Regions from separate parts of the Burkholderia sola genome, predicted to be linked through region 3. Evidence: riboswitches for the same ligand, from Rfam matches in the RefSeq annotation. Region 3 holds a riboswitch; each other region holds the start of a gene.
The links. A riboswitch is a leader RNA that binds a small molecule or an ion and turns the genes downstream of it on or off. The one in region 3 is predicted to bind cobalamin.

Region 1: it holds a riboswitch for cobalamin, as region 3 does, so the genes downstream of both, KR541_RS21895 (CbtB domain-containing protein) here and KR541_RS26450 (TonB-dependent receptor domain-containing protein) in region 3, are expected to answer to the same signal.
Region 2: it holds a riboswitch for cobalamin, as region 3 does, so the genes downstream of both, cobW (cobalamin biosynthesis protein CobW) here and KR541_RS26450 (TonB-dependent receptor domain-containing protein) in region 3, are expected to answer to the same signal.

What each region holds. Positions count from the first base shown of each region.
Region 1 covers NZ_FR989676.1:1,180,346-1,187,923, forward strand. Annotated here, with positions in the region: gene KR541_RS21885 (inorganic phosphate transporter) at 1-45, opposite strand, end outside; gene KR541_RS21890 (histidine phosphatase family protein) at 211-801, opposite strand; cobalamin riboswitch at 852-990, shown strand; gene KR541_RS21895 (CbtB domain-containing protein) at 1,024-1,233, shown strand; gene KR541_RS21900 (CbtA family protein) at 1,247-1,969, shown strand; gene KR541_RS21905 (LysR family transcriptional regulator) at 1,992-2,900, opposite strand; gene metE (5-methyltetrahydropteroyltriglutamate--homocysteine S-methyltransferase) at 3,028-5,322, shown strand; gene KR541_RS21915 (MFS transporter) at 5,454-6,779, opposite strand; gene speB (agmatinase) at 6,841-7,578, opposite strand, start outside.
Region 2 covers NZ_FR989675.1:1,827,315-1,834,892, forward strand. Annotated here, with positions in the region: gene KR541_RS08340 (TonB-dependent receptor) at 1-1,343, opposite strand, end outside; cobalamin riboswitch at 1,495-1,759, shown strand; gene cobW (cobalamin biosynthesis protein CobW) at 1,981-3,069, shown strand; gene cobN (cobaltochelatase subunit CobN) at 3,076-6,885, shown strand; gene KR541_RS08355 (magnesium chelatase ATPase subunit I) at 6,882-7,578, shown strand, end outside.
Region 3 covers NZ_FR989676.1:2,228,447-2,236,024, reverse strand. Annotated here, with positions in the region: gene KR541_RS26465 (YbaK/prolyl-tRNA synthetase associated domain-containing protein) at 231-752, shown strand; gene KR541_RS26460 (helix-turn-helix transcriptional regulator) at 749-1,387, shown strand; gene KR541_RS26455 (threo-3-hydroxy-L-aspartate ammonia-lyase) at 1,440-2,414, shown strand; cobalamin riboswitch at 2,638-2,830, shown strand; gene KR541_RS26450 (TonB-dependent receptor domain-containing protein) at 3,048-4,976, shown strand; gene KR541_RS26445 (TetR/AcrR family transcriptional regulator) at 5,105-5,656, shown strand; gene KR541_RS26440 (alpha/beta hydrolase) at 5,679-6,680, shown strand; gene KR541_RS26435 (DUF6331 family protein) at 6,687-7,031, shown strand; gene KR541_RS26430 (LysE family translocator) at 7,102-7,578, opposite strand, start outside.

The DNA.
Region 1 (7,578 bases), 1.0 Mb from region 3:
GACGGAGCCCGGATTGTTCGGGGCGGATGAAGCAGGTTGATTCATGACGGCATCTCGTGAGGGAACCGCGTCCGATCCTAGCTGCGGCTAGCAGTCAGTTTGATGACAGTCGGGATGACGAACGGTGTGTCTTACGGGATGTAAGGCGAGCGGCGACATGCGACGCGTCGGCGCGCATCGTTCGCTCACATAGTGAGCAGGACAGTGAGTTTACGCGCCGGTGTCGCGCACGTTGGCGGCCGTCGCGGCCAACGTCCAGCCGCTCGGCGACGCGACGAATGTCGTGCACGACAGCGGCGCGACGTCGAGACGCGCGGCGGCCTCGAGGCTCATCCGCCGCACGTGCGCGAGGGTTGCGCGGACGATCGGCGCATGCGTGATCGCGACGACATCGCGATCCGTCGGCAGCGTGCTCAACCATGTGCCGACCCGATGCGCGGCGGCGTCGAACGATTCGCCGCGATGCGGCGACGCGGACGGCGTGCCGATCCACGCGGCCAGTTCGTCGGGCAGGTCGCGCGCGAGATCGTGCAGCCGCTTGCCGCGCCAGTTGCCGTAGTCGATGTCGCGCAGCGCGTCGTCGATGTCGGCGTGCAACCCGAGCGCATCGGCGGTCTGCGTTGCGCAGCGTGCCGGGCTGCACAGCACGAGCGAGCCGGCAGCACCCGTCAACCGGCCGCGCAGCGCAGCGGCTTCGGCGAGCCCGTGCGCGTCGAGCAGGTCGTCGTCGGGAAACGTGCCGGTGCGCATCGCGCGGGTCGATGCGTGTGCGATCAGGCAGAGCGAGGCAGGTTTGGTCATGTCGGTTGTCGGATGATCCGGAGCGGGACGCGCTTACCCGTGTGTCATCGCTTCAATACGCGAACGTTCGCGCGTACAATTCGCCCGATACGAAGCGCGGAAGCCGGTGCAATTCCGGCGCGGTCGCGCCACTGTAACCGGGGAATCGACGATCCCGGAAGCCAGACCTGCCTTCGTACCCATCCATCATTTGTCGGGGCGCGATTCCCCTGAGGTGCATCCATGAGCGAAGCAGTGCTGAAGCCGGCGGTCGTGCCGGCACCCATCCCCGTCCGCGAGCTGTTGCCCTGGGCCGTGTTCGTCGGCCTGATCCTGCTGCTCGCGCTGTATTTCGTCGGTGCGGAACAGGGCGCGACGTCGCTCGTGCCGGGCATGTATGTCCACGAATTCGTCCACGACGGCCGCCATCTGCTCGGCTTTCCCTGCCACTGACGCGGAGCCTGCGATGGTCGGAAAGCTACTCATGCGCGGGATGCTCGCAGGCATCGCCGCGGGCCTCCTCACGTTCGGTTTCGCCAGGATCGTCGGCGAACCGCAAGTCGATCAGGCGATCGCCGTCGAAGAGAAAACCGCCGCCGCCCAAGGCGAGGCGCCGGAACCCGAGCTGGTCAGCCGCCACACGCAGGCCGGCCTCGGGCTGCTGACGGGCGTCGTGACCTACGGCGCGGCATTCGGCGGACTGTTCTCGCTGGTCTTCGCGTATGCGTACGGACGCGGCAGCCGCCTGCCGGCACGGCCGCTGGCCGCATGGCTCGCGCTGGCGGCGTTCGTTGCGCTCGTGGTCGTGCCGAACCTCAAGTACCCGGCCAATCCGCCGTCGGTCGGCGACCCCGACACGATCGGCTATCGCACCGGCCTGTTCTTCCTGATGATCGCGATCTCGGTCGCGACGATGGTGTTCTCGGTCGGCGTGCGCCGCCATCTGCTGGCGAAGCTCGGCCCGTGGAACGCATCGATCGTCGCCGGGCTCGTGTTCGTCGCGATCATCGCGGCCGTGCAGATCGGGCTGCCGTCGGTCAGCGAGTTGCCGGCCGATTTCCCGGCGACCTTGCTGTGGAGGTTCCGCGTGGCGGCCATCGGCATGCAGGTGATCATGTGGACGACGATCGGCCTACTGTTCGGCGCGTGGGTCGAGCGCGGCGAACGCGCCGGCCTGCGCGCCGCCTGACGCGCGGGGCAACCGGGCGCGCCTAGCGCAGCATGCGCGGCGCGCTCCACGTCGATTCGCGCGCCAGCGCGACGAACGCGGCCAGATAGTCGATCGCTGCGTCCGCTTCGCGGATGCCGAGGAAGATCTGCTTCGCGATGCCGTTCTTGCCGAGCTTGACCGGTACGACCGGCATCCGGTCCGCATACTCGTCGGCAAGCCACCGCGGCAGCGCGGCCACGCCGCGCCCGCTCGCGACCATCTGCAACATGATGTCGGTCGTCTCGATCGACTTGTGCCGCCTCGGCACGATGCCGGCCGGCGTCAGGAACTGGTTGTAGATGTCGAGCCGGTCGGTCTCGACCGGGTACGTGATCAGGATCTCGTCGGTCAGTTGTTCGGGCGTCACGTAGTCGACATTCGCGAACCGGTGCGAATCCGCGACCACCAGCACCTGTTCGTAGTCGAACACCGGGTCGAAGCGCAGCCCCGGCTTGTTCAGCGGATCGGGCGTCACGAGCACGTCGATGTCGTAACCGAACAGCGCGCCGATGCCGCCGAACTGGAAGCGCTGCTTCACGTCCACGTCGACGTCGGGCCAGCGCGACAGGTACGGCGACACGACCTTCAGCAGCCACTGATAGCACGGATGGCACTCCATCCCGATGCGCAGCGTGCCGCGCTCGCCCTTCGCGTACTGCTTCATCCGCTCCTCGGCGAGCTCGAACTGCGGCAGCAGCCGGTTCGCCAGCTTCAGCAGATAGTGCCCGCCCTGCGTGAGCCGCAGGCCGCGGCCTTCGCGGTCCCAGATCGCCGTGCCGAGCTGCTGCTCGACTTTCCTGACGGTGTGGCTGAGCGCCGATTGCGTGAGGTGCAGCGCATTGGCCGCCGCGGTCAGCGAGCCCTGGCGCTCGACTTCACGTATGACGACGAGATGGAATCGTTCCAGCATGGATTGCGTGCATCGGGCAGATGCATGAAAAATGTTAATGGATGAATGAAATAATGCCATTTTATTTCATGGTTTGAAATCCCTATGATGGCTGCCGGATCTACACTTTCTTCTGGACGGCAGCTTCATGGTCACGACACACAACCTCGGTTTTCCGCGCATCGGCGCGAAGCGCGAACTCAAGTTCGGTCTCGAACGCTACTGGAAGGGTGAATCGTCGCGCGACGAACTGAAGGCGCTTGGCGCCGAGTTGCGCCGGCGTCATTGGCACGACCAGCGCGATCTCGATCTCGCGCCGATCGGCGACTTCGCGTTCTACGACCAGGTGCTCGACATGAGCTTCACGCTCGGCAACCTGCCGAAGCGCGTGCAGGATTTCCACGGCGATGCGCTCGACAATTATTTCCGCGTCGCACGCGGCCGTTCGGCGCAGTCGACGGAGGAGCACGCCGCGTGCTGCGGCGGGGTCGCGGCCGGTGAAATGACGAAGTGGTTCGATACGAACTACCACTACATCGTGCCGGAGTTCCATGCGGACACGAATTTCTCGCTCGATCCGTCGCGTCTGCTCCAGCAACTCGCCGAAGCGACCGCGCAGGGCGTGAATGCGAAACCGGTGATTCTCGGCCCCGTCACGTACCTGTGGCTCGGCAAGGCGAAGGACGATTCCGACCGCCTCGCGCTGCTGCCGAAGCTGCTGCCGGTGTACGGCGCGCTGCTCGACACGCTGACCGCGCAGGGTGTCGAATGGGTGCAGATCGACGAACCGATTCTCGTGACCGAGCTCGATGCCGAATGGCGCCAGGCATTCCGCATCGCGTACGAGGCGCTGGAAACGCGCCGCATCAAGCTGCTGCTCGCCACGTACTTCGGCCAGCTTCAGGACAATCTGACGCTCGCGGCGTCGCTGTCGATCGACGGCCTGCATATCGACGCGATCAATGCCCGCGACGAAGTCGACGCGCTGGTGCGCGAACTGCCGCCGGAGCGCGTGCTGTCGGTCGGCGCGATCAACGGCCGCAACATCTGGAAGACCGACCTGAACGCCGCGCTCGACTGGCTCGAGCCGCTCGCGAAGCAACTGGGCGACCGGCTGTGGCTCGCGCCGTCATGCTCGCTGTTGCACGTGCCGGTCGATCTCGCGAGCGAAGAGAAGCTCGACGCGGAAATCCGCTCGTGGCTCGCGTTCGCGCTGCAGAAGCTCGACGAGCTGAAGGTGCTTGCGACCGCACTGAACGAAGGCCGCGACAAGGTGGCCGACGCGCTCGCCGCGAATGCCGCCGCGATCGATTCGCGGCGCCGCTCGCCGCGCGTGAACAACCCGGCGGTGAAGGCCGCGCTCGCGCGCATCGACGCGCCGCTCGGCAACCGCGCGAGCCCGTATACGCAGCGTGCATCGAAGCAGTCGGCGCGCCTGAACCTGCCGGCGTTCCCGACGACGACGATCGGCTCGTTCCCGCAGACCGCCGACATCCGCCAGGCGCGCAGCCGGTTCAAGGCCGGCGCGCTGGACGAAGCCGGCTATCGCGCGGCGATGCAGGCCGAGATCGAACGCAGCGTGCGCGAACAGGAATCGCTCGAACTCGACGTGCTCGTGCATGGCGAAGCCGAGCGCAACGACATGGTCGAATACTTCGGCGAACAGCTCGACGGCTATGCGTTCAGTCAGTTCGGCTGGGTGCAGTCGTACGGTTCGCGCTGCGTGAAGCCGCCGATCCTGTTCGGCGACATCAGCCGCCCGAAGGCGATGACGGTCGAGTGGATCGCCTATGCGCAGTCGCTGACGGACAAGCCGATGAAGGGCATGCTGACCGGCCCCGTGACGATCCTGAACTGGTCGTTCGTGCGCGACGACCAGCCGCGCTCGGTGTCGTGCTACCAGCTTGCGCTGGCGATCCGCGATGAAGTGCTCGATCTCGAGAAGGCCGGCGTGCGCGTGATCCAGATCGACGAAGCCGCGCTGCGCGAAGGGCTGCCGCTGCGCCGCGCGCAATGGAGCGACTACCTGAAGTGGGCGGTCGAGTCGTTCCGCATCACCGCGAACGGCGTGCAGGACGATACGCAGATCCACACGCACATGTGCTATTCGGAGTTCAACGACATCATCGCGTCGATCGCCGACATGGACGCGGACGTGATCACGATCGAGACGTCGCGCTCCGACATGGAGTTGCTCGATGCGTTCGACACCTTCAAGTATCCGAATGAAATCGGGCCGGGCGTGTACGACATTCACTCGCCGAACATCCCGACGCAGGATCATATCGTCGGGCTGATGAGGAAGGCGGCCGAGCGGATTCCGGCGGAACGTCTGTGGGTGAACCCGGACTGCGGGCTGAAGACGCGTCAGTGGGAGGAAGTGATTCCGGCGCTGACGAACATGGTCGCCGCGGCGAAGACGCTGCGTAGCCAGGTGCGGTAACCACGCAGCGAACGCAGGGCGGTAGCGGTCGCCGATCGTCGATCATCGATCGGGCGGCAAAGAAAACGACCCGCGAAAGCGGGTCGTTTTACGTCATGCATGCATGTGCGACAGGCGCTACGCGTCGAGCGCTACGCGGCGCGTGCGCCGCGCGGCAGCGCTTCGCGCGTCTTGCCGGGCGCGCCCGCATCGTCGATGCTGACGCGGCGCGAGATCAACCACACGCACAGCGACGACAGCACGGCGGCGCTCGTGTACTGGAGCGCGAGCGGCCACCATTGCGGGGCCGCGTTCTGCGCGATCAGCGTCGCGACGAGCGGCGTGAGGCCGCCGGCGAGCGCGCCGCACACCTGGTACGCGATCGAAATTGCCGTATAGCGGATCCGTGCGATGAAGATGCCGCTGACGAAGCCCGCGACGACCGAGTAGTAGCCCGATTCCGCGAGCGTCGCGAGGCCGACGCCGACCGTGATCGACACCGGCGTGCCCATATGCACGAGCGGCAGCATCACGAACGGGACGATCATTGCCCACGCGCCGGTGATCAGCAGTACGCGCGTGGTGCCGAAGCGCTGCGCGAGGAACGCGGCCGCGAGCTGCACGACGAACTGCAGCACCGCGACGATCGTCATGCAATGCAGCACCATCGACCGGTCGAGCGACAGGAACTGGGTCGCGTAGCTGATCATGAAGATGTTGCTGAAATACACGCCGGCGATCCCGTACACGTTCGCGCCGATCGCGAGCAGCAGCAGCGGCCAGACCTTGAGCGCCTCGCGCAGCGGTTTTTGCGCGATGTTGCCGCTCTTCCTGACTTCCTCGAACTCGGGCGATTCCGACACGCTCGCACGGATCACGAAGCCGACGACCAGCAGCACGGAACTCGCGAGGAACGGCACGCGCCAGCCCCAGCTCATCATGTCGTCCTTCGACAGCGTGCTGATCGCGCCGAACGCGAGCATCGACAGGATCAGGCCGCTCGCGCTGCCCAGCTGCGCGAACGACGCGAAGAACGTGCGCTTGCCTTCGGGCGCATGCTCGCCGGCCAGCAGCACCGCGCCGCCCCATTCGCCGCCCACTGCGATGCCTTGCAGCACGCGCATCAGCACAAGCAGGATCGGTGCGATCACGCCGGCTTGCGCATGCGTGGGAAGCAGGCCGATCGCGACCGTCGACACGGCCATCAGCATCAGCGTCGCGAGCAGCGACCGCTTGCGGCCGAAGCGGTCGCCGAGATAGCCGAACATCACGCCGCCGAGCGGCCGCGCGAAGAAGCCGACCGCGAACGAGCCGAACGATGCAAGCAGGCTGATGAAACGGTTTTCGCCGGGAAAGAACAGCGGCCCGAACACGATGGCGGCGGCGGTCGCATAACTATAGAAGTCGTACCACTCGATCGTGGTGCCGACGAACGACGCGAGCGCCGCCCGCTTCGGTTGCTTGACGGAAGTCCCCATCTTTCTGTGTGCTCCTCTGGAATCCTCTGATTTGGAATAGGTCGTGTAGCGGGATCGGTCGTCAGTCGCGATACGCGACGCCCGGCAGCACGCACAGCAGCTCGTACGCGAGGTTCGCGCCGAGCAGCGCGGTGGTGCCGAACGGGTCGTACGGCGGCGCGACTTCGACGAGATCGCAGCCGACGATGTTCAGCCCCTTCGCGCCGCGGATGATCTCGAGCGCCTGCGGCACCGTGAGGCCCGCGATTTCCGGCGTGCCGGTGCCCGGCGCGTAGGCCGGATCGATGCCGTCGATGTCGAACGTGATGTAGACGGGCGTGTCGCCGATGCGCGCGCGCACTTCTTCCATCAGCGGCGCGAGCGACTTGTTCCAGCATTCCTCGGCCTGGACCACGCGGAAGCCCTGCTCGCGGCACCAGTCGAAATCCTCGGCCGCGTAGCCGGTGCCGCGCAGGCCGATCTGCGTGACCTTGTCGCCGTGCAGCAGTCCTTCCTCGACCGCGCGGCGGAACGGCGTGCCGTGCGCGATCTTTTCGCCCATCATCGTGTCGTTCACGTCGGCATGTGCATCGACGTGGATCAATGCAACCTTGCCGTGCTTGCGGTGGATCGCGCGCAGGATCGGCAGTGCGATCGTATGGTCGCCGCCGAGCGTGATCGGCTTGCAGTCGTGCTCGAGAATCGCGTCGTACGCGGCTTCGATGCGGGCGATCGAATCGTGCAGGTTGTACGGGTTGATCGCGACGTCGCCGATGTCGGCGATCTGCAGCGAATCGAACGGTGCTGCGCGCGTGGCCAT
Region 2 (7,578 bases), on a different replicon from region 3:
CCGCCGAGCAACTTCCACGCTCGACCGAGGTCGATGCGGTCCTGCGCGAAGATCGCGTAGTCGCTCACGCGATGGCGGTTCATCGCATACGGGCGCGGCGCCGAACCGGCCAGAGCGAAACGATCCGGTCCGCTGATCGGGACCGGCGTCGCGTCGGCCTGCCAGAGCGTCGGGCTGCGTTTCTGCCAGCCGTATTCGATGCTGAACAGCAGATGATGCAGCGCCGGTCCGGTCGCGACCTTGCCGCCCAGTTCGACGCCGGTCTGCACGTTGAGATGCGTCAAGTCCTGCAGGTAGCGCGCCCGTTGCACGCGCCGGTAGTCGCGCGGCTTCGTGACGTAGCTTTGCGTGACGTAGGTGTTGTCGAAGGTGCTGCGCAAATCCAGCACGCCCAGCGTATGACGCAGTTCCCAGTCGCCGCCGAGCGCGTGCGTGAAGACCGAGCGCCAGTTCATGTTCTGGTCGCGGATGGTGTCGCGTCCCGCCGCGCCGAAGAAGGTCGCGCGCCGCTCGGACGGCAGTGAGTACGCAACGGGTTTGCCGGCCGCGTCGAGCGCGGCGACCGGCGCCGGGATGCCGCGATCGGGCACGCGTCGGTACGCGTCGTATTCGAACTGCAGCAGCCAGCTGCGCCGCGCGTCCCGCCATTTGATCGACGGCGCGATGGTCTGGCGCGTGCCGTCGACGTGGTCGCGGAAGCTGCCGGCGTGTTCGCGTCCGGCATTGAGCCGCACGCTCCATGCGCTCGACAGCATCCGGTTGAGATCGACCGATGCGCCGAGCCGTCCATCACTGCCGGTCGCCGCCGACAGATGGCCGAAGTTTTCCGGCAACGGCTGCTTGGTGATCCGGTTGATGACGCCGCCGCCGCTGCCGCGCCCGTACAGCGCCGCCGCCGGCCCCTTCAGCACTTCGACGCGTTCGATGTTGCCGAGACTGCGCACGTATTGCGCATCGTCGCGCATGCCGTCGAGCAACAGGTCGCCCGCGGCGGAAAAGCCGCGAATGCGGAACGAATCGAAGCGCGTATCCGACGTATTGGACACGCCCGGCACGCCGGCCAGCGCGTCGGCCAGCGTGCGGCCGCCGTAGGACAGCGTTTCGTCGACTGCGACGCTGTCGATGGTTTGCGGGACGTCGCGCGGATCGCTCGCGGTGCGGGTTGCCGTGCTCACGCTTTCGGCGCGCGGATCGTTCGGATGACGGCGGCTGCGCACCTCGAGCGCGGGCAGTTCGTCGTCGAACTCGGCCGCCGGCGCAGGGAAGGAGGCCACGCCGGCGAGCGAGCACAGCGACAGGGCCAGCACAGGAAAGCGCCGCCCGGATATCTGTCGTTTCGACATGAAAATTTAAGGATGACTGAGTGATTGCCTCACATTGCCGTTGCGCGATGGTTTGCGTTGTTGTCGGCGAAGTTTATCCCGATCAGTTGAAAACGACAATCATTCGCGTTCGCCGAGGGCCGCTCGCCTTGACGCTCCCGGCCCCGCCGCCTACACTCGCACGCGTTTTGGTGCTCGCGCGCGCCGCTCCGGCACGCGCAGTTAAACGGGAAACAGGGAGCCTGCCTGCACCGCAGTCGAGCCAACCTGTGCTGCCCCCGCAACGGTAAGCGAACGCGTCGCGCGAGAAGCGCCACGCAGCGCCGCTTCGCCGCATGCCATGCGCATGCGGACGACCGCCACTGGATGCCGCGCATCCGGGAAGGCGAAGCGGCGTGTTCGTCAGCCCGGATACCGGCCTAAACGTTGGGGTTCAGCGCCGCGGGGAGGCGGCGCATCGTCCACGGCCGCAGCCGTGTTGGCATTCACGATGTCGACCGTTCGCAAGGAAGCACCATGTCCGATTCGTTGTTCCGCCCGCCGTGCGACTGTCCGCGCGGATCACGCGGCGAGCTTCCCGCGCACCGCCCGCTGAATGGCCGCGCCGCCCCCGACGCGACGATCCCGTCCTGATTCCCTCTTCGACACCGGACCTACCATGACCCTACGCAAGCTGCCCGTCACGATCGTCACGGGCTTTCTCGGCAGCGGCAAGACGACGCTGATGCGCCATATCCTGCAGCACGCCGAAGGCCGCCGCATCGCGGTGATCGTCAACGAATTCGGCGAGCTCGGCATCGACGGCGAAATCCTCAAGGGCTGCGGCATCGGCTGCGACGATGCCGACGGCGCGCAGGGCGAAGCGCCGGGCCAGCTGTACGAACTCGCGAACGGCTGCCTGTGCTGCACCGTGCAGGAAGAGTTCTATCCGGTGATGGAAGCACTCGTCGAGCGCCGCGCGGACATCGACCACGTGCTGATCGAGACGTCGGGCCTCGCGCTGCCGAAGCCGCTCGTGCAGGCGTTCAACTGGCCGACGATCCGCAACAGCTTCACGGTCGACGCGGTCGTGACCGTCGTCGACGGGCCGGCCGCCGCGAGTGGCCAGTTCGCGGAAAACCCGCAGGCCGTCGACGCGCAGCGCCGCGCCGATCCGAACCTCGACCACGAATCGCCGCTGCACGAACTGTTCGCCGATCAACTGTCGTCAGCCGATCTCGTGATCGTGAACAAGGCCGACCTCGTCGGCGACGCCGAGTTCGCGCAGATCGAAACCGCGATCCGCGAAGAAATCCCGCCGCAGGTGAAGATCGTGCGTGCGACGCGCGGCGAGCTCGATCTCGCGATGCTGCTCGGCCTCGAATCGGCGTCGGAGGACACGATCCATCTGCGGCACGACCATCACGGCTCGGCCGACGACGGCGATCACGATCATCATCACGACGATTTCGATTCGGTGGTGGTGTCGGGCGACGCCGGCATGCGCGAAGCGACGATCGCCGCATTGCAGCGGGTGGTCGAAGCGCACACGATCTATCGCGCGAAAGGTTTCGCCGCGCTGCCCGGCGCGCCGATGCGGCTCGTGATCCAGGGCGTCGGCCGCCGCTTCGACAGCTATTTCGACCGCCGCTGGCAGGACGGCGAAACGCGCGCGAGCCGCTTCGTGCTGATCGGCGAGGATCTCGACGCGGCCGCGCTGCAACGCGCGTTCGACGCCGCGTGCGCGGCCGAGCCGCAGCAGGCGTAACGCACGATGCATCTGTTGCGCACCACGCCGGGCGGCTTCGTCGACGATACGCAGGGCGTCGTCCGGATCGACCAGCAGCCGGCCGACATCGTGATCCTGAGTTCGGCCGACACGACGCTGTCGCTGCTCGCGAGCGTCGTGCCGCACTTGCCGGCCGGGTTCCCGAGCGTGCGGCTCGCGAACGTCACGTTCCTGCGGCAGCCTGCGTCGGTCGATTTCTATGTCGACGACGTGCTGCGTCACGCGAAGACGGTCGTGATCGATCATCTCGGCGGCGAAGCGTACTGGCCGTACGGGATCGAGCAGGCCGTGTCGCTCGCGTCGAAGCGCGGGCAGCAGCTCGCGATGTTCTCGGGCGACCTGCAGGAGGACCCGAACCTCGTCGCGAAGAGCACGGTCGAGGCCGAGCTGTGCCGGCTGTGGTGGCGCTATCTGCGCGAAGGCGGCGTGCACAACGCCGACGCGCTGCTGCGCAGTATCGCGTTTCACACGCTCGGGTTCGGCGACGAGCCCGAACCGCCGCGCCCGCTGCCGGCCGCCGCGCTGTATCACCCGGCGCGCGACCGTGCGAGCGTCGACGACTGGCGGCCGCGCTGGACGCCGGGCGCGCCGGTCGTCGCGATCCTGTTCTATCGCGCGCACTGGCAGGCCGCGAACACGGCCGTGTTCGACGCGCTGGCCGATGCGTTGATCGACGAAGGATTGAATCCGCTGCCGATCGCGGTGACGTCGCTGAAGGACGCGGTGAGCCGCGAGGTCATCACGCAGCTGTGCGACACGCATGGCGTCGCGCTCGTGCTCAACACCACCGCGTTCGCGGCCGGCGCGATCGACAGCGCCGAGCCCGACGTGCTGGCCGGCGACGCGCCGGTGCTGCAGGTGATTCTGTCCGGCGGCAATCGCGACGCGTGGGTGGCCGACAACCAGGGGCTGCACGCCCGCGACATCGCGATGCATGTCGCGCTGCCCGAAGTCGATGGGCGCATCGTCACGCGCGCGGTGAGCTTCAAGGGGCTCGCGTATCGTTGCCCGCACACTGAAGTCGACGTCGTGCGCTACCAGCCGGATGCGGAGCGGATCGCGTTCGTCGCGGCGCTTGCGCGCGGCTGGTGCCGGCTGCGCACGCTGGATAACGCCGACAAGCGCATCGCGCTGATTCTCGCGAACTATCCGCAAAGCGAAGGGCGGATCGGCAACGGCGTCGGGCTCGACACGCCGGCATCGGCGCTGCGCGTGCTCGCGGCGCTGCGCGATGCGGGCTACACGGTGGCCGATCTGCCGTCTGACGGTGATGCGCTGATCGCGCAACTCACCGAAGGCGTGACCAACGATCCCGCCGTGCGCACGCTGCGTCCCGCGTTTCAGAGTTACGCGCTGGCCGACTACGTCGCGCGCTTCGCGCGACTGCCGGCGGCCGTGCGCGACGCGCTGAACGAACGCTGGGGGCCGCCCGAAGCGGACCCGACGCTGCGGCAGCAGCGCTTCACGATCGCCGGCTGGCGCGCGGGCAACGTGTTCGTCGGCATCCAGCCGTCGCGCTCGCGCGACGACAACGACTACGCGAGCTACCACGATGCGGATCTCGTGCCGCCGCACGCGTATCTCGCGTTCTATTTCTGGCTGCGCGATGCGTATCGCGTCGACGCGGTCATCCATCTCGGCAAGCACGGCAACCTCGAATGGCTGCCGGGCAAGAGCGTCGCGCTGTCCGACGCATGCTGGCCCGACCTGACGCTCGGGCCGCTGCCGCATCTGTATCCGTTCATCGTCAACGATCCGGGCGAGGGCAGCCAGGCGAAGCGCCGCGCGCAGGCGGTGATCGTCGATCACCTGATGCCGCCGCTCACGCGCGCGGAAAACTACGGCCCGCTGCAGGATCTCGAACGGCAGGTCGACGAATACTATGAAGCGCTGATGGTCGATGCGCGACGCGCGAAGCTGCTGCGCAAGACGATCCTCGCGACGATCGCCGAGCATCGTCTGCATGACGAACTGAGCGTGTCGCCGCCGCGCGATGCGGGCGACGAGGATGCGCTGCTCACGCGCGTCGATGCATGGCTGTGCGAATTGAAGGAAGCGCAGATCCGCGACGGGCTGCACGTGTTCGGCGCGTCGCCGGTCGAGCGCCAGCGGCGCGACACGCTGCTCGCATTGGCACGTTTTCCGGTCGGTGACGGCAAGGGCGAACGGGCTGGCCTGATCGGCGCGCTCGCGCACGATCTCGCGCTTGGCAGCGATTTCGACCCGCTTTCGGCCGACTGGGCCGCACCGTGGACCGGGCCGCGGCCGGCCGTGCTGCAAACGCTCGACGCGTCGCCGTGGCGGCATGCGGGCGATACGCGCGAACGGCTCGAACGGCTGGCGCAGCATTGGCTCAACGTCGTGTGCGGAACCGCTTCGGAGGATCCCGGCCTCGACATGCCGCCGCCCGGCGAATGGCCGCATACGCTCGCGGTGCTCGAACGCGTGCGTTCGACGCTGTTGCCTGCGCTCGACGCGTGCGGCGGCGAGGAAATGCGGCAGTTGCTGCGCGGGCTCGACGGCCGCTTCGTGCCGCCGGGGCCGAGCGGTTCGCCGTCGCGCGGCCGTCCCGACGTGCTGCCCACGGGCCGCAATTTCTACTCGGTCGACACGCGCGCGGTGCCGACGCAGGCCGCGTGGTCGCTCGGGCTGAAATCCGCGCAGCAACTGATCGAACGCCATCTGCAGGATCACGGCGACTATCCGCGCGCGATCGGACTGTCGGTCTGGGGAACGGCCACGATGCGCACCGGCGGCGACGACATCGCGCAGGCGTTCGCGCTGCTCGGCGTGCGACCGAAATGGGCGCACGGCAGCCACCGCGTGACCGACTTCGAGATTTTGCCGATCGAGATATTCGACCGGCCGCGCATCGACGTGACGCTGCGCGTGTCCGGTTTCTTCCGCGATGCATTCCCGAACCTGATGCATCTGTTCGACGCGGCCGTGCAGGCGGTTGCCGCACTCGACGAGCCCGAGGAACTGAACCCGATCCGCGCGCGCATCGAGCGCGAACGCGAGAAGTGGGTCGCGCAGGGCATGGCGCCCGACGAAGCGCGCCGCCGCGCCGGCTGGCGCGTGTTCGGCGCGCGGCCGGGCAGCTACGGCGCGGGCCTGCAGGACCTGATCGACCAGCGGCGCTGGCAGACCGACGCCGATCTCGCGGATGCCTACCGTCGATGGGGCGGCCATGCATACGCGCAGAACAGTGCGGGCGACGCCGCGCCCGACGTGTTCGGCGAGCGGCTCGCGACGATCGACGTCGTCGTGCAGAACCAGGACAGCCGCGAGCACGACATTCTCGATTCGAACGACTACTACCAGTTCCAGGGTGGAATGACGGCGGCGGTGCGGCACCTGTCCGGGCAGCAGCCGAGTATCTATCACGGCGACCATGCGAACCCGGTCGCGCCGAAGATGCGCACGCTGCGCGAGGAAATCGCGCGCGTGATCCGCTCGCGCGTCGTCAACCCGAAATGGCTCGACGGCGTGAAGCGTCACGGCTACAAGGGTGCGGCCGAACTCGCCGCGACCGTCGATTACCTGTACGGCTATGACGCGACCGCGCGCGTGCTGTCCGATCACCAGTACGCGCTCGTCGCCGACGCGTACCTGTTCGACGACGCCACCCGCGCGTTTCTCGAACGGCACAACCCGAACGCGCTGCACGGCATCTGCGAGCGCTTCGTCGAAGCGATGCAGCGCGGGCTGTGGCAGCAGCCGGGCCCTTATCGCGAGCGGATCGAGGCGATCTGGCTCGCCAGCGAACAACGTCAGGAAGGAGGACGGCGATGACCGATCCGACGACGCACCGCGCCCGCGCGGTTTTTCCGTTTGCGGCGCTCGTCGCGCAGGACGCGTTGCAGCAGGCGCTGCTGCTCGCCGCGATCGACCCGTCGCTCGGCGGCGTGCTCGTCAGCGGCCCGCGCGGCACCGCGAAATCGACCGCGGCGCGCGGCCTCGCGGAGCTGCTGCCGGAAGGGCAGTTCGTCACGCTGCCGCTGTCGGCAAGCGACGAGCAGGTGACGGGCACGCTCGATCTCGCGCACGCGCTGGCCGAAAACGGCGTGCGTTTCCGGCCGGGCCTGCTGGCGCGCGCGCATCGGGGCGTGTTGTATGTCGACGAAGTGAACCTGCTCGCCGACGGGCTCGTCGATACGCTGCTCGACGTCGCCGCGAGCGGCGTGAACATCGTCGAGCGCGATGGCGTGTCGCATGCGCACGACGCGCGCTTCGTGCTCGTCGGCACGATGAATCCCGAGGAAGGCGAGTTGCGTCCGCAACTGCTCGACCGCTTCGGGCTGATGGTCGAGCTGGAGAACTGCTTCGACGCCGCCCAGCGCGAGCGGATCGTGAAGGCGCGTCTCGCGTTCGATCTCGATCCGGATGCGTTTCGCGCGCGTCACGCGGCGGCCCAGCGGGCACTCGCGGACCGGATTGATGCGGCGCGTGCGCGGCTGGCGACGCTGGATTTCGATGATGCGGTCC
Region 3 (7,578 bases):
TCGTTTTTGCGATGCAAAACACGGTTTCAAGCGGCGGTAAAACGCGGCGGCAGGAATTCGGCCTGCATCCCGCAATATGAAATTCCCTTTCGGCTGCTGAAGAATCGGCGCGCTTCGCGCACACTGGCGCCACGATGCCCGCCGCCCTTTGTCATATCAATGACAAAACGTCTATACTTGGACGATTATTTGACCCGTGCGCCTCGACGCGTGGGCCTGCCTGGAGCGACATGAACGACTCTCCCGTTTTCGACACGCTTTGCGAACTGCTGACGACATCCGGCGCGCGTTTTCGCGTGCTCGAGCATCCGGCGGAAGGCAAATCCGGCGCGATCGCCGCGCTGCGCGGCACCCGCCCCGAACAGGGCGCGAAGGCGATGCTCTGTACGTTCAAGGATGGCGGCGACGGCGCCGCGCTCGCGGTGATTCCCGGCCATCTGAAAATCGACTTTCGCAAGGTCGCCGATGCGGTCGGCCGGCGCAAGGCGACGCTCGCGTCGCCCGACGTCGCGGCCGCCGTCACGCGCTGCGTGATGGGCGCCGTACCGCCGTTCGTGTTCGATACGAACGTGGCGCTCGTCGTCGATCCCGCGCTGGTCGAGCGCAACGCCGAGATCGCGTTCAACGCGGGCCGCCTCGATCGCTCGGTCGTGCTCGACGCGACCGACTACGTCCGGATCGCGCGCCCGCTGCTGGCCGACATCACGCGGCCGGAAACGACGGACACCCCGACACACCAGGATCACGCATGAGTACAACCCGCAAACCGCTGCTGTCGGAGCAGGCATCGCTGATCGAACAGGTGCAGCGCATCGCCGAAGGACTCGGCGAGATGTTCGCGCCGTTCACCGAGGTCGTCGTGCACGACCTGCGCACGCCGGAGCACGCGATCCTCGCGATCCACAACAACCTGTCCGGACGCGCGGTCGGCGATCCCGCGACCGAACTCGGCCTCGCGCGCATCGCCGACGACGATTTCCCGCAGGTGCTCGCGAACTACCCGAACCGCTTCGCCGACGGCCGCACCGCGAAAAGCACGTCGATCGGCATCAAGGATTCGACCGGGCGCTATGTGGCCGCGCTGTGCCTGAATGCCGACGTCACGTTGTTCCGCGGCTTCCAGGGCATGCTGAACCAGTTCTGCCGCACGGACGGCGAAGCCGTCGTCGACACGCTCGACCCGGCCGGCGCGGACGCGATCCGGCAGCGCATCGACGCCTTCGCGACGCGCCTTGCGACGACGCCGCGCGAGTTGAAGACCGACCAGCGCCGCGAGCTGATGCAGACGCTGAAGGCCGACGGCTTCCTCGAGGTGCGCCGCGCGATGGAGATCGTGTCGCAGCATCTCGGCGTGTCGCGCGCCACCGTCTACAACGATGCGAAGTGACCCGGTGCGCCCCCGCATTCCAGTCGACTGACTTTTCAATCCTCCAGCAACCATGAACTCTCCCGCTCTCCCCACGTACGGCGACGTCGCCGCCGCCGCGACCCGGCTCGAAGGCCACGCGCACCGCACGCCGGTGATGACGTCGCGGACGATCGACGACGCGCTCGGCGCGCAGGTGTTCTTCAAGTGCGAGAACCTGCAGCGCATGGGCGCCTTCAAGTTCCGCGGCGCGTTCAACGCGCTGTCGCGCTTCAACGCGGAACAGCGGCGCCACGGCGTCGTCGCGTTCTCGTCGGGCAACCATGCGCAGGCGATCGCGCTGTCGGCGCGCATGCTCGGCATTCCCGCGACGATCGTGATGCCGCAGGACGCGCCGGCCGCGAAGATGGCCGCGACGCGCGGCTACGGCGGCAACGTCGTGACCTACGATCGCTACACCGAGGATCGCGAGCAGATCGGGCGCGATCTCGCCGAGAAGCACGGGCTCACGCTGGTGCCGCCCTACGATCACCCGGACGTGATCGCCGGCCAGGGCACCGCGGCCAAGGAACTGTTCGACGAAGTCGGCCCGCTCGACGCGGTGTTCACGCCGCTCGGCGGCGGCGGGCTGCTGTCGGGCACCGCGCTCGCCACCCGTGCGCTGTCGCCGCACGCGAAGCTGTACGGCGTCGAGCCCGAAGCCGGCAACGATGCACAGCAATCGTTCCGGTCCGGCACGATCGTGCACATCGACACCCCGCGCACGATCGCCGACGGTGCGCAGACGCAGCACCTCGGCAACCTCACGTTCCCGATCCTGCGTCGCGACGTCGACGACATCCTCACCGCGACGGACGCGGAACTCGTCGACTGCATGCGCTTCTTCGCCACGCGTATGAAGCTCGTCGTCGAGCCGACCGGCTGCCTGTCGTTCGCCGCCGTGCGCCGAATGAAGGATGCGCTGCAGGGCAAGCGCGTCGGCGTGGTGATCAGCGGCGGCAACGTCGATCTCGAGAACTTCTGCGCGCTGGTGTCGGCACCGGCCTGAGCGTCGCGGCACGCATCGATAACGACACGCGCCGGCCGTCGGCCTTCGGAACGACGGCCGCCGGTTCCGGCGCGACCGGACGCGTTCGAATCCGGCCGTTTCTTCAGACCTGAAACACGGCCCGCGCCCCTCGAACGAAAGGATTCGGAAAGCCGCCGCCGGGCAATGACGTTTTTTCGCACCCGCGCGCGGCCGGACGATTGACGTCCCTGACCGCCCGCCATTACCCTTGCGCGCTGATGGTTCCCGGAGACGGGATCAAAAGGGAACGCAGCAGGGGCAACGCCCCGAATCTGCGGCTGCCCCCGCAACTGTGAGCGGCGAATCCGTGCCACCGCATGCCACTGGGAAACCGGGAAGGCCTGCACGGATGAGGACCCGCGAGCCAGGAGACCTGCCATCGACCCGAGGTCCACGCAGCCGCACCGGGCGGGGTGTCCCGATGCGCGCGGCACCGCCCCCGGCGGTCGCCCGTTGCATGGACGACCCGACCTCAGGATCCGTCAGATGTCCATCGTTCCCGAATCCGCTTCCCGACCCGAAGCGTCGCACCGACGCGCCGTCGGCATGCGCCACCTGCCCGCCCTCCGCCCGCGATCGCCGTACACGTCACACGCCTCGTCCCGCCGCCTCATGAACATTCGTCACCTGCTCGCCACGTCCGCCGCCACCGCGCTGCTTTCCCCGCTCGCCCACGCGGCCGGCGAAACGGCGCTCGCGCAGCCCGCCGCGCCCGCGCCCGGCGCGGACCTGCCGACGATCAGCGTGACCGACACGCGGCACCTGCCCGAATCGTTCGACCGACGCTATGCGTCGACCCAGGTGCTCACGCGCGAGGACCTCGACCGGCTGTCGCCCGCCGACCCGAGCATCACGCAGGCGCTCGCGACGCTGCCGGGCGTGACCGTCGCGCAGAACGGCGGGCCCGGCTCGTCCGCGTCGGTCAGCATCCGCGGCTCGTCGGCGAGTCAGGTCGCCGTGTTCATCGACGGCATCCGGATCGGCTCGCCGACCACCGGAATCGCGCCGTGGGCCGACCTGCCGACCGAAGCGTTCGAGCGCGTCGAGGTGATCTCCGGCCCGGCCGCCGCGTCGTTCGGCAACAACGCGATGGGCGGCGTCGTGCAACTCTTCACGCGCCGCGCCGCCAACCAGCCGAACCGGACCACCGTGTCGGCCGGCGGCGGCTCGAACAAGACGTTCGACACGCAGTTCCGCACGTCGGGAACGGTGCCGTCGACCGGGCCGCTGGCCGCGCTCGGCGGCCTCACCTATTCGCTCGGGCTGCACGACTACAACACGGCCGGCATCGATGCGACGCGGCCGTTCTTCTACGGCCACGAAGACGGCCGCAATCCGTATCACGCGCAGGATCTCGACGCGCGGCTCGGCTATGCGCGCGACAACTGGTCGATCTCGACGTTCGCGCTGTATCACCGCTCCGATCTGTCCTACGACAACAGCGGCTACGCGAATCGCGAGCTCGACCACCAGTTGACGACGGGCGTTGCGTTCCATCTCGACATCACGCCCGATACGCAGTTCGACCAGTCGTTCGGCTATGCGAACGACCGCCAGTTCATCTACGCGGACGACCCGGCCCTCGCGACCGACCAGATCAATTCGCAGCGGATCAGCACGTCGACGTCGCTGACTCATCAGGAGCACCGATTCCACCTGTTCGGCCTGCCGTTGTCGGGCGAATCGAAGCTCGCGTACGACTTCACCCGCGAACAGGCGTTCCTGCCGGTCGACATTCCCGGCGGCGTGCCGACGCGCAACGATTCCGCGTTCTCGCTGCACCAATCGGCGACGCTCGGCAGCGTAACGATGTTCGTCGCCGGCCGTCACGAGATCATCGCCGGGCAAGCGGTGAACACCGGCAACGCCGCACTGTCGTGGGCGATCACGCCGGTCTACACGGCGCGCATGTCGTACGGCAACGCGTTCCGGCTGCCGACGTTCAACGACCTGTACTACCCCGGCTACGGCAACCCGAACCTCAGCCCGGAACGCAGCACGTCGGTCGAGGCCGCGCTCGACGCGAACACCGCGTACGGCACGTTCACCGCAGCGATCTACGACACGCGCGTCAACAACCTGATCGCGTACAACCCGGCGACGTTCTCGCCGATGAACATCGGCCGCTCGCATATTCGCGGCATCGACCTGTCGTACAAGGGCACGATCGGCCGCTCGACGCCGATCAGCGTCGCGGTCGGCATCCTGAATCCGCAGGACGAAACGAACCGGACGTGGCTGAGCCGCCGGCCGCGGCAAACGGTCAGCCTGAACGTCGATCACACGTGGGACGAACTGAAGCTGCATGCGCTGAGCACGGGCGCGTCGCTGCTGTACGGCGGCTCGACGTTCGACGATCCGGCCAACCGGCAGTATCTGGCGTCGTACCTGACGGTAAACCTGCGCGCGTCGTACCGGATCAATTCGCACCTGACGGTGTCGGCATCGCTGTCGAACCTGTTCGACCGGCAGTACATGACCGCGTACGGTTACAACACGCTCGGGCGTACCGCGTTCGGCAAGGTCAGTTATACGTTCTGACGGCCCCACGCATCGGCGCAACGCGCCACGCCGGCACGCGCATGAAATTGACATCGCGACGAAAGCTAATAGAATTAGGTTTTTGACTAATCTTCGTAGCATTCGTCATGGCGCGTGCCGGCCTTACCGTGGACAAACTCGTCGAAGCCGGCGCGCAACTCGCCGATGAAGCCGGTTTCGAGCAGCTCACCGGCGCGGCGCTCGCGCGGCATTTCGACGTGAAGCTGGCGAGCCTGTATTCCCATATCCCGAGCTTCGACGATCTCAAGAGCCGCATCGCGCTGTTCGCGCTGCAGGAACTGGCCGATCGCGCCGCCGACGCGCTTGCCGGCCGCACCGGCAAGGACGCGCTGGCCGCGCTCGCGAACGTCTATCGCGACTACGCACGGGCGCATCCGGGCCGCTTCGCCGCCGCGCGCCATCCGGTGAGCGCCGAGCGCGCCGCCGCGAGCGCGGGCGGGCAGCTCGTCAGGATGACGTCGGCGGTGCTGCGCAGCTACGACCTGCCGGATGCCGAGCACGCGCATGCGATCCGCCTGCTCGGCGGCTTCTTCATGGGCTACGTGACGCTCGAAAACGCCGGCGGCTTCTCGCACAGCGCACCGGATGCCGACGCGTCGTGGTCGCGCAGCCTCGATGCGCTCGACGCGATGCTGCGCCACTGGCCTTCGCCCGCATGACGCCCCGAACGGAACCCAAGCGATGAAAGACAAACCCGACGGCGTCGTGCTGCCGAGCCGTGTCGTTCCCTTCCCGACCTCGATCAGCGATGAAGCGCGCGCCGCGCTGCAACGCCTGACCGGCGACGACGGCGTGCCGCTGAACGCGCTGCACGCGATGCCGGCCGTCGACGACATCGACGCATGGATGCGCGTGAAGGCCAGCGCCGACGCGCATTACGCGACCGCTGTCGCGCAGTTCGCCGGCTCGTTGCGTTCGGGCGTCGAGACGATCCGGGTCGGCGCTGCGGACGTGCACGTCGCGACACCCGAAGCGGTGCCGTCCGGCGCATGCGCAATCATCGACCTGCACGGCGGTGCGCTGATCGTCGGCGGCGGCGCCGCGTGCCGTGCCGGCGCGCAAATGCAGGCCGACCGGCTCGGCATTCGATGCTACGGCGTCGACTACCGGATGCCGCCCGAGCATCCGTATCCCGCCGCGCTCGACGACTGCGTCGCAACCTATGCCTACGTGCTGAAGCATTACGCACCGGAAAACGTCGTCATCGGCGGCCGTTCGGCCGGCGGCAATCTCGCGGCCGCGATGGTGCTGCGCGCCCGCGACGAGGGCCTGCCGCTGCCGGCCGCGCTGGTGCTGCTGTCGCCGGAAGCCGACCTGACCGAATCCGGCGACAGCTTCGAAACCAACCGGCTCGTCGATGTCGTGCTGCCGGCGCCGCTGATGGCGAACAACCTGCTCTACGCGAACGGCGCCGATCTCGCCCATCCGTATCTGTCGCCGCTGTTCGGCGATTTCGCGGCCGGCTTCCCGCCGACCTTCATCCAGAGCGGCACGCGCGACCTGTTCCTGTCGAACGCCGTGCGGCTGCATCGCGCGTTGCGCCGCGCACAGGTGCCGACCGAACTGCACATATTCGAAGGGATGCCGCACGGCGGGTTCATGGGCGCGCCGGAGGATATCGAGCTGAGCCAGGAAATCGCGCGCTTCGTGCATGCGCACTTGCATTTGCACGCATCGAATTGAGCGAAAATGAACGGCAACGCACACAAGAACGACATCGGCATCGGCCCGGATCGCTGGATCGCCTGCGGCGATCTTGCCGGCGGCCACGCGCAGGCGATCGACGTCGATCCGCATCTGGCGGCCGTCATGCCGTTGATCGACGCGCTGGAGATCCACTGTGTCGCCGGATGCTGCGGCATCGATGCGCTCGGCCTCTGGCCGGACGACATCGCCGTTGCGCTCGACACATGGGAACCCGACGCATTGACACGGCTCGTCGACGATCTGCTGTCGGTTCGGCACGCGATCGAGGCGCTGCCGTCCGATATCGTCGTCAGCATGCGATCAACCAGTACTTCCGGAAAACGGTGATGCTCGAGCTGCTCGCCCATATCCGGACGACGGTCGACGCGATCCGCTCGACCCGCGCTGCCCCGCGCGCCTAGATCAAGCCACGTACGCCCGCGACCAGCTGGATCGCGCCGAATACCGCGACGACCGCTGCCGACATGCGCGACAGCCCGTGCATGAACGCGAACGACAGCTTCGCGCGCAGCGCGGCGGTCGCGCTGCTCAGGCACAGCCACCACGTGGCCGAGCCGACGAACACCCCGGCCACCATCCACGCGACGGTCGCCCACATCGCGCCTTCCCGCGCCCCCGGCAACGGGCCGAGCGCCGCGAAGATCCCGACGAACGACACGATCGTCATCGGGTTCGACAGCGTGAGTCCGAACGTCGTCAGGAAATCGCGCAGAACGGTCGTACGCGGCAACTCGCGCTGCCCCACCGGTGCGGCCGGCGGCTGGCGCGCGATGGTCCATGCGAGCCACACGAGAAACGCGCCGCCGCCGATCTTCAGGCCGACGGTCAGCATCGGGAACGCGGTGACGATGCCCGCGACGCCCAGCGCGCCGAG